Candidatus Puniceispirillum marinum IMCC1322: one gene and its partner. The main gene of each other region encodes a partner of the protein of the gene in region 2 in a complex. Links are inferred from orthologs where the notes say so. Each region holds a gene or a part of one and is shown on either strand. Other genes may lie near its edges.

Evidence for each region. Proteins that work in one complex are often made in the same cells at the same time.
Region 1: the proteins of secY (region 2) and secA are in contact, whole or in part, in a crystal structure (PDB 3DIN), measured with the Thermotoga maritima proteins. The link is inferred for Candidatus Puniceispirillum marinum IMCC1322 from one-to-one orthologs. Residues at the interface, in WP_004081795.1 of Thermotoga maritima: Glu108, Gly109, Glu110, Glu111, Ala236, Glu237, Arg238, Arg239, Ile240, Thr241, Ile242, Gln243, Tyr244, Ala245, Arg246, Arg247, Val248, Thr249, Gly250, Arg251, Arg252, Val253, Tyr254, Gly256, Ala257, Ser258, Thr259, Tyr260, Leu261, Pro262; in WP_004082002.1 of Thermotoga maritima: Glu261, Ala262, Arg263, Lys300, Ala301, Arg302, Thr303, Ile304, Ile305, Leu323, Tyr324, Asp325, Pro326, Val329, Ser330, Tyr333, Ile336, Lys340, Phe345, Val349, Glu363, Phe364, Tyr374, Ser375, Gly376, Gly377, Glu393, Ile395, Thr482, Ser483.

What each region holds. Positions count from the first base shown.
Region 1 is NC_014010.1:2,123,006-2,127,031, reverse strand. The notes cover bases 344-3,544. They hold secA (preprotein translocase subunit SecA), read right to left. Parts: upstream 3,175-3,544; coding sequence 544-3,174; downstream 344-543. Other genes in these bases: SAR116_RS09870 (peptidylprolyl isomerase), read left to right, coding at 3,469-3,544; SAR116_RS09880 (DUF1178 family protein), read right to left, coding at 344-482. In the rest of the region: more of SAR116_RS09880, read right to left, coding at 1-343; more of SAR116_RS09870, read left to right, coding at 3,545-4,026. UniProt on the Escherichia coli protein: Required for protein export, interacts with the SecYEG preprotein conducting channel.
Region 2 is NC_014010.1:2,617,543-2,623,530, reverse strand. The notes cover bases 257-3,202. They hold secY (preprotein translocase subunit SecY), read right to left. Parts: upstream 2,424-3,202; coding sequence 1,089-2,423; downstream 257-1,088. Other genes in these bases: rpsE (30S ribosomal protein S5), read right to left, coding at 3,169-3,202; rpmD (50S ribosomal protein L30), read right to left, coding at 2,971-3,156; rplO (50S ribosomal protein L15), read right to left, coding at 2,447-2,920; SAR116_RS12350 (adenylate kinase), read right to left, coding at 526-1,092; rpsM (30S ribosomal protein S13), read right to left, coding at 257-395. In the rest of the region: rpsK (30S ribosomal protein S11), read right to left, coding at 1-2; more of rpsM, read right to left, coding at 27-256; more of rpsE, read right to left, coding at 3,203-3,738; rplR (50S ribosomal protein L18), read right to left, coding at 3,751-4,113; rplF (50S ribosomal protein L6), read right to left, coding at 4,123-4,656; rpsH (30S ribosomal protein S8), read right to left, coding at 4,669-5,067; rpsN (30S ribosomal protein S14), read right to left, coding at 5,087-5,392; rplE (50S ribosomal protein L5), read right to left, coding at 5,409-5,954; rplX (50S ribosomal protein L24), read right to left, coding at 5,980-5,988. UniProt on the Escherichia coli protein: The central subunit of the protein translocation channel SecYEG. Consists of two halves formed by TMs 1-5 and 6-10.

The sequences.
Region 1 (4,026 bases), 500 kb from region 2 along the record:
GGTTCAGCTTCGCCATAATGCATCTTACGGGCTTCCTCGGCAAAGTCATTGCCAACATCACGGCACTCACTGCGAACTTTGCGTTGTAGCTGGCGCAGCTCGGACATCATTTCGGCCATCTGTTCAACGGCCTTTTCTGATATTCTTTCAGGTGGTTTTGCAGACGATTGTACCGGGCTTTTCACAGCCGCCGACATGCTCAAAGACGTTCCCGACTCTACAGCTGGCTTGCCTGTTCCGGCTTTTGGCACCGGAATATCTGTCTTGATTGCATCGTCAATCGTCGGGGGAAGCGGGGTTGGCGTTTTGCGCATTTTCGGGCTAGCCAGGCTCGGCGTCATGAGTGCCTTTTTAACAGATGTGATTTCGCAAACAGGACATGCAATATCACCCGACGCTTTTTGATCATCATAGGCGCCGGCATTCTGGAACCAGCCTTCAAAGCTGTGTGCATTTTCACATATCAGTTGATATTTTATCATTCACTTGACCTCGCATAGATCAAAGGCAATCCGATGACATTCATACTCTATTCTAGCCTGATTAAATCTTGCCATGGCAATGTTTATATTTTTTACCCGAACCACACGGACAAGGGGCATTTCGTGCCACTTTCCCTGATGGCATAGATGTTTGTGAAGACGGCGTATTGCCCGTAGCTACAGCTGGCGCCGCCTGGGTCTGGGCTTCGCTATCTTCGTCTGGTTGGCGTAATTCGACATGCGCCAGCACCATCGTTGTGGTTTCACGTAGGCCTGAAAGCAACTGTTCAAACATATCAAAAGCTTCACGCTTATATTCATTCAGCGGATCCTTTTGCGCATAAGCACGTAGCGAGATACCCTGTCGTAGCTGATCGAGACGCAGTAAATGCTCTTTCCATTGCTGATCCAGCACCTGAAGCAGTAGCGATTTTTCTGCCATCCGCATAACGTCTGGGCCAAGCCGAACAGCTTTTTCAGCCATATATTTATCAGCTTCTTCGATTAGGCGTTCTTCGATTTCGGGATCGGCAATGCCATCTTCTTTGAACCAGTCTGCCGCAGGCACGGTCAGGCCAAGCACCCGCTGGGCGTCGGCGGCCATCTGATCGGCATCCCATTGATCGTGATAGCTTCCTTGCGGAATGGCATTGGCGACAATCGTCGCAACCGCCTCACGCCGCATATCGCTGACAGTGTCCTGCACATCGGCAGCCCGCATGATTTCCTTGCGCTGGTCAAAAATAACGCTGCGCTGATCATTCATCACATCATCATATTTCAACAGCTGTTTACGAATTTCAAAATTGCGCGCTTCGACTTTGGTCTGGGCTTTTTCAACCGCTTTATTGATCCAGGGGTGAATGATCGCTTCGCCTTCTTCAAGCCCCAGCTTTTGCAGCATCCCATCCAGCTTTTCAGATCCGAAAATACGCATCAGATCATCCTGCAAAGACAAAAAGAATTTTGACGCGCCCGGATCACCTTGACGACCCGTACGGCCACGAAGCTGATTGTCAATCCGCCGTGATTCATGCCGCTCGGTACAGATCACATAAAGACCGCCAGCAGCAAGCGCCTCGGCTTTCAGCGTTTCAACCTCGGCGGTGATCGCCGCCGTGTCTTTATCGGCTTTGGCGCTATCGGGTTTGACCTCGGCAGCGATCCGCATTTCCAGATTGCCACCAAGCTGGATATCGGTTCCACGACCTGCCATATTCGTAGCAATCGTTACCGCGCCCGGCACACCTGCCTGTGCGATAATCCTAGCTTCTTCTTCATGAAAGCGCGCATTCAGAACCTGATGCTTGATTTTTTTGCTGGTCAGAACTTTCGATAGAGACTCGGATTTTTCGATGCTGATGGTACCAACCAGAACGGGTTGGCCGCGCGTCTGGCAATCAATGATCAGATCAATCACGGCGGCGTCGCGTTCTTCACCGGTGCGATAGACTTCGTCGTCATGATCGATACGCTGTATATCGCGATTGGTCGGTATCGCGGTCACATCCAGATTATAGATTTCGGAAAATTCGCCTGCCTCGGTCAAAGCTGTGCCAGTCATGCCAGCCAGCTTTTCATACATGCGGAAATAATTCTGGAATGTAACCGATGCAAGAGTTTGATTTTCAGCCTGAATTTCAACTTTTTCTTTAGCTTCAATCGCCTGATGCAAGCCATCGGAAAAGCGGCGGCCATCCATCGCGCGTCCGGTGAATTCATCAATGATGACCACCAGGCCACCTTTCAACATGTAATGCGTATCAAGCTGAAACAGCTTATGCGCTCTTAACGCCTGATTGACATGGTGAAGCAAGCCAACATTGTTGATATCGTATAATGTGCCTTCTTCGAATGCGCCTGCCGCCTTCAACAACACTTCGGCATGTTCGATACCATCTTCGGTTAGCGAGACAGAATTACCTTTTTCATCAAGGTCAAAATCGGTTTCGATCAAATCCGGGATGATCGCATCTGCGATTGTGTAGAGCGCGATATTGGTTTCGGCTGGCCCCGAAATAATCAGCGGGGTTCGTGCTTCATCAATCAGGATCGAGTCAACCTCGTCAACAATGGCAAAGTGATGGTCACGCTGAACCATGTCCTCAAGCCGGAATTTCAGATTATCGCGCAAATAATCAAAGCCAAACTCATTGTTGGTGCCATAAGTAATATCAGCATGATAGGCAGCACGGCGCGCATCGTCATCCATACCGGCAACAATACAACCAACGCTGAGACCTAGCTTTTCATAAACCTTGCCCATCCAAGCAGCGTCACGCGATGCCAGATAATCATTAACCGTAACAACATGCACGCCCTTACCATCAAGCGCATTCAAAAAACTCGCCAAGGTCGCAACAAGCGTTTTACCTTCACCTGTTTTCATTTCGGCAATCTGGCCATTATGGAGCGCTATGCCACCCATGAGCTGAACATCAAAATGACGTTGGCCAAGGGCACGTTTTGCCGCTTCGCGCACCAGTGCAAACGCCTCGGCAAGCAAACTTTCTTTATCGGTACCAGCTTCGACCTGGGTGCGCAAATCTTGTGCCTTGGCTTTTAGGCCCGCATCATCCAAATCTTCAAAACTTGTCTCAAGCGCATTAACCGCTTCAATCTGCGGCATGAAGCGCTTCACTGCACGATCATTCGAGTTACCAAACAGGCTTTTTGCCAATGAACCTAACATCTAAAATCCTCCAGCCAGGCGGCTGTTCTAAAATAGGCACGAGACCTAAACCAGGCTCTTTCGCACACTCATGGACATAGGCATAGACAGCCGTTTTGTCAATCAGAACGCCCTTTATAGATCAATTAGAATCATGTGGCTGCAAAGCTATGCTTGCAGTATCTTCCTGCCTTGGGTAACACTGTTTGTGTTAGCCTGACCGTGCGGCTTACAACGCTTTTTTCGGTTAGGATGTCTATGGTTTGTAAAAGCTATTAGCCCCAAGTTTAAAAAAACACTCAGAAGGTCTGTTCAATGCAAGTTATTCTCCGTTCATTTTGTGCGATTTTGATGCTTATCTTTGCCACTATGGCACATGCTGAAAGCCGTATTTCAGTTGCCACTGTCAATGGTGAAACAATCTGGCTCGATCAGGTCATGCAGGCAGCCGAAGGATTACCCCCAGAATATCGCAACAAGCCGATGCAGGACTATTTTGGCGATATTGTAGCCGATATCATCGATACCAAGCTGGCTGCCAAGGCTGGCGAGGCGGCAAAGCTTGCCGATGACCCGCTTGTTCAAGATGCCATGAAGCTGGCTAGTGAGCGCATCTTGGCCGAAGCTTGGCTAGCCGTCACAGTGCGTGAAAAGATGACAGATGAAGCCTTGCAACAGGCTTATGATACCTTTGTCGCTGATGAAGCATCGCGTGAACAGATCACCGCGTCACATATTCTGGTTGCCGCCGAAGATGACGCTGTTGCCATCATCAAAAGTTTGAATGATGGTGCTGATTTTGCCGAAATCGCAAAAGAAAAATCAACTGGCCCAAGCGGCCCGAATGGTGGCGAGCTTGGCACCTTTGGCCGT
Region 2 (5,988 bases):
ATTTTTGTTCTCCTGATGTCCCGCGATTATTTCTTCTTACCGGCAATGGCCTTTGCGGGGCCTTTGCGGGTACGTGCATTTGTATGGGTACGCTGACCGCGAACTGGCAGACCGCGGCGATGACGAAGCCCGCGCAAACAACCAAGATCAAGATAGCGCTTGATATTCATCGATGTCTGGCGACGCAGATCACCTTCAACAAGAACATCTGCATCAATGATATCACGCAGTTTTGTCAGCTCTTCTTCAGACAAATCATTAACCCGGCGTTCGTCTGGAACGCCCGCTCTCTCACAAATATTCTTGGCAGTGGTTGTACCAATACCATGAATATAGGTTAGTGCGATCTCGACCCGCTTTTTGGTCGGAATATTTACACCAGCAATTCGTGCCACTATCTGGCTCCTTTATTTTTAACGGCTAGTTTGGCTTGGGTTTTGCCCGTCAACACCATACTGGAACATTTTCCAGAAAACGGCGAATTATAGGCTTTCCCCAGTTACAGTCAACCTAAACGCTATCAGTTCATCCAAGTATCTTATTTATTTCTGACGACACGTCCTCAATAGAGGTCATACCGTTAATGCTCCGCAATTTCCCTTTGGCTTGGTAAAAGGGAAGTAACGGTGCCGTATTCTCATGATAAACCACAAGACGGTTACGCAAGGTTTCTGCATTATCGTCACTACGGTTACCAGCTGATTCCTTTGCACGGTTTTCGATCCGTGCAAATAAGGCAGCTTCATCAACTTTAATTTCAATCACATGGGCAATTTCATCGCCCCGGCTTGCCATCATCTCATCCAGTGCTTCGGCCTGGGCCACTGTGCGCGGAAACCCGTCAAGAATATATCCAGATGTAGAATCGTCGTTATCCATACGCTCGGCAATCATACCGACCATAATATCATCAGATACCAGATCGCCGCGATCCATAATGTCCTTGGCGCGCAATCCTAGCTCACTGCCAGACGCAATCGCACTGCGAAGCATATCGCCAGTAGATAGCTGTATCATTCCGCGTTCAGAAACCAAACGTTCGGCCTGAGTACCCTTGCCAGCTCCAGGTGCGCCAAAAAGAATTATGTTCATCTGTTGCGCCCTTTCAATTTTGACTTCTTGACGAGTCCTTCATATTGATGCGCCAGAAGATGCGATTGCACCTGACCAACTGTATCAAGCGTTACTGTCACCACAATCAGCAAGGATGTACCGCCAAAGTAAAATGGAACCGCATATTGGCTGATAAGAATTTCCGGCAAAATACACACCGCAGACAGATAACCAGCACCCAGAACAGTCAAACGTGTCAGCACAAAATCCAGATAATCGGCGGTTGATTTACCCGGACGAATACCCGGAATATAACCACCATGTTTGCGTAGATTTTCAGCCGTATCTTCGGGATTGAAAACAATCGCTGTGTAGAAGAAGGCGAAAAACACGATCATGCCGATATAGATAGCCAGATAAAGCGGCTGGCCACGACCAAGCAAGGCGTTCAATGTTACCAGCCAGTCAGCACCACCGCTTTGACCGCCAGTCAGATTGATGATCGAAATCGGCATCAACAATAATGACGAGGCAAAAATCGGCGGGATAACACCCGGTACATTGATCTTCAAAGGCAGGAAGGACTGGTCGCCGCCAAATACCTTGTTACCATGTTGGCGCTTTGGATATTGCACCAGAATCTTGCGCACCGAACGCTCGATAAAGACGATGAAGGCAATCACGCCAATGGCCATCGCAAAGAGCAGAACAATCAGGAAGGCCGATAAAGCGCCCGTACGACCTAGCTCTAAGGTGCCCGCCAAAGCCGAGGGCAAATTCGCCACAATACCAGCAAAGATAATCAGCGAAATACCGTTACCAACACCACGACTGGTGATCTGTTCACCCAGCCACATCAGGAACAAGGTGCCGCCTACCAAGGTAACAACCGTTGTGACGCGGAAAAACATGCCCGGATCACCAACAACACCGCTAGCCGCTTCAAGACCGACAGCAATGCCGTAACCCTGAACCGTGGCCAGAACCACCGTCATATAGCGAGTATATTGGTTGATGATCTTGCGACCGCTTTCACCATCTTTCTTGAGGGCTTCAAGGCTTGGCACAATCGCGGTCATCAACTGCATGATGATCGATGCCGTAATGTACGGCATGATATTCAACGCAAAGATCGTCATACGCGACAAGGCACCGCCAGAAAACATGTCGAACATGCCCAGAATGCCGCTTGATTGCTGTGAAAAGATATCAGCCAATGCGCCCGGATCAATGCCCGGGATCGGCAGATATGTACCTAGACGATAGATAATCAGCGCGCCAACCGTAAACAGGAGACGGCTTTTTAGTTCACTGGCTTTTGCCAATCCGCCAAGTCCTGCGCCGCCCATGCGATCTGATGCTGTTGCCATAATACCTAGATACCTAACGTCAATTATTCAGCAGATGCTGTTGGAATAACCACTTTACCGCCAGCCGCTTCGATTGCCGCGATCGCCGCCTTTGATGCGCCAGCAGCATGAATTTCAAGTTTCTTGGCCTTGAGTTCGCCTTTGGCAAGAATCCGAACACCATCGCGTGCCTTTGAAATGACACCCGCGCTTACCAAGGCCGCGGCATCGACTGGCTTGCCAGCGTCTAGCTTGCCTGAATCAATCGCTGACTGCATACGGCCAAGATTGACCTCGACATAATTTTTGCGGAAAATATTGGTAAAGCCACGCTTTGGAAGACGACGATGAATCGGCATCTGACCGCCCTCAAAGCCGTTGATAGACACGCCTGAGCGTGCTTTCTGACCTTTGTGACCGCTACCAGATGTTTTGCCGGTACCAGAGCCGATACCACGGCCAACACGCTTTGAATTCTTGGTCGCGCCGTTGTTATCTTTGACTTCATTCAGTTTCATGTCTTGCTCCTGCGATCCAATGTGAATCGCGCTTCATAATCTTTTAATAATTAGTCTTCGACTTTGACCAGATGCTTGACCTTGTTGATCATACCGCGGACTGACGGTGTGTCTTCAAGCTCACGGGTACGCCCGATCTTGTTCAGCCCAAGGCCGATCAAAGTCTGACGCTGGTCAGCCTGACGGCCAATCGCACTTCTGGTCTGTGTTACTACAACTGTTTGTTTGGCAGCCATGATTATTCTCCCTTAAGATGCGGCGGCTTCGTCGCCGGCACCTTTATCTGCACGTTTGCCAAGCACATCACCAACACGCTTACCACGCTTTTGCGCGACAGCACGCGGAGCCTGAATATGCTTAAGCGCCGAGAAGGTTGCCTTGATCATATTGTGCGGGTTTGAACTGCCGATTGATTTGGCGACAATGTCCTGAATGCCTAACACTTCGAAAACGGCGCGCATTGGACCACCAGCAATGATGCCCGTACCAGCCTGTGCCGCACGAAGCAGAACCTTGCCAGCACCGTAACCACCCTTGATGTCATGATGCAATGTACGGCCATCACGAAGCGGAATACGCACCATGTTACGCTTAGCACCTTCGGTAGCCTTGCGGATTGCCTCGGGCACCTCGCGCGCTTTACCTGTTCCAAAGCCAGCGCGGCCTTTGCCATCACCAACCACGACCAAGGCGGCAAAACCAAAACGGCGACCACCTTTGACTACTTTTGCTACGCGGTTGATACCAACCAGCTTTTCAAGCATTTCCGGTTCTTCACGGGCGGCGTTACGATCCTGCCTGTCATTATTACGTGCCATCACTAGCGCTCCCTAGAATTTTAAACCGGCTTCACGCGCGGCGTCAGCCAACGCCTTTACCCGGCCATGGAAAATATAACCGCCACGGTCAAACACAACGGTGTCAACACCATTTGCCTGTGCCCGTGCCGCGACCAGCTTGCCTACCTCTGCCGCAGCAGATGTGTCGGCAGTTTTTTTGCTGATCTTCTTAAAATCCGCATCCAACGTTGATGCAGCTGCAAGTGTAACGCCTGCCTTGTCATCAATGATCTGTGCGTAAATATGCTGTGACGAGCGATGTACGGAAAGACGAGGACGTCCGCCAGCATGCTTGCGCAAGGCTGTCCGGTTCCGCGCTCTACGACGCTCAAAGAGTTCTTTTGATGTAAACATGAGCGATCCCTACTTCTTCTTGCCTTCTTTGCGGACGATATATTCGTCAGCATATTTAACGCCTTTGCCCTTGAACGGCTCTGGGGGACGCTTTGAACGAACCTCAGACGCAAACTGGCCAATTAACTGCTTGTCAGCACCGCTAATGAACACCTGCGTGTTACCTTCAACGGTTACTTTGAGCCCTGCTGGCACTTCCATTTCAACCGGATGGCTGAAACCTAAGCTAAGAACAAGCTTGTTACCCTGCATTGCCGCACGATAACCAACACCGTTGATTTCAAGCTTGCGGGTAAAACCAGCAGTAACACCAGCTACCATATTGTTAACAGTGGCCCGCATTGTACCCCAAAGCGCTTTTGCCTGCTTTGAATTACGGCGCGGTGCAACAGTTGCCATATTGTCGGCAACCGACAATTCGACATCATTATGCAACGGCGCGCTAAGCTCACCATTTTTACCTTTGACAATAACCATGCCGCCTTCTTGTGACACTGTCACATCCGACGGGATAGTAATCGCACTGTTTCCGACACGAGACATCTAAACAGCTCCCTAAAATACGTGGCAGAGGACTTCGCCGCCAACTTTGGCTGTGCGCGCCTCATTATCTGAAAGAACACCGCGTGGTGTGGACAGAATGGCAATGCCAAGTCCGTTATACACCCGTGGCAGATCACGAAGACCATGATAGACCCGACGACCAGGGCGTGACACGCGCTTGATCTCGGAAATTACCGGCTCACCTTCATGATATTTCAGCTCAATCTTCAGTTCCTTAATGCCAGGACGCACATCAACGCTAGAATAGTTACGGATGTAACCTTCGCGCTTCAGCACTTCGAGAACATTTGTCCGGAACCGTGATGATGGGCTGGATACGACATTTTTGCGTGCATTCTGACCGTTACGAATACGGGTCAGCATATCACCTAGAGGATCACTCATTGACATTTTTTATATCTCCTCTGTCTTACCAGCTTGATTTCACGACACCCGGCACCTGACCCATTGAGGCCAGATCACGAAGCGCGATCCGAGACATTCTTAATTTACGATCATAACCGCGAGGACGTCCTGAGATTTCACAACGATTGCGAACGCGAATTGCCGCGCTGTCGCGTGGCTCTTCAGCCAGCTTCAAAACAGCCTGAAACCGCTCTTCGATTGGCAGTTCCTTATTCTTGATAATTGCCTTCAAAGCAGCGCGACGTGCACCCTTAGAGGCGACTATACGCTTGCGCTTATTATTCTTTTCGACGGCGCTTTTCTTAGCCATGTCTGACCCCTTTGCCTTAAGCTTTAATGAACGGAAACTGAAAGTTCGCGAGTAATTCGCGGGCTTCGTCATCCGTGTTGGCAGAGGTGACCACTATGATGTCCATACCGCGGACTTCATCAACTTGATCGTAATCAACCTCAGGAAAAATGATTTGTTCTTTGATACCCATGGCATAATTGCCATTACCATCGAAACTCTTGCCATTCAGACCACGGAAGTCACGCACACGCGGCAGGGCAATTGTTACAAGGCGATCAAGGAATTCATACATCTGTTCGCGACGCAGGGTCACTTTACAACCGATTGGCATACCTTCGCGCAATTTAAAAGCCGCATTGGCTTTCTTTGAGCGTGTCACAATCGGCTTTTGACCAGTTATCGCAGCCAGTTCACGCGTAGCATGATCGATTTTCTTCGAATCACGTACGGCTTCACCGACACCCATGTTAATGACGACCTTCTCAAGCTTTGGAATTTGCATGGCATTTTTATAACCAAACTTTTCCACAAGAGCCGGGCGAACTGCCGTCAGATAATGTTCTTCTAAACGCGTTTTCATCTCAGCTTACTCTCCTTACCCTGGCCTATGCCAG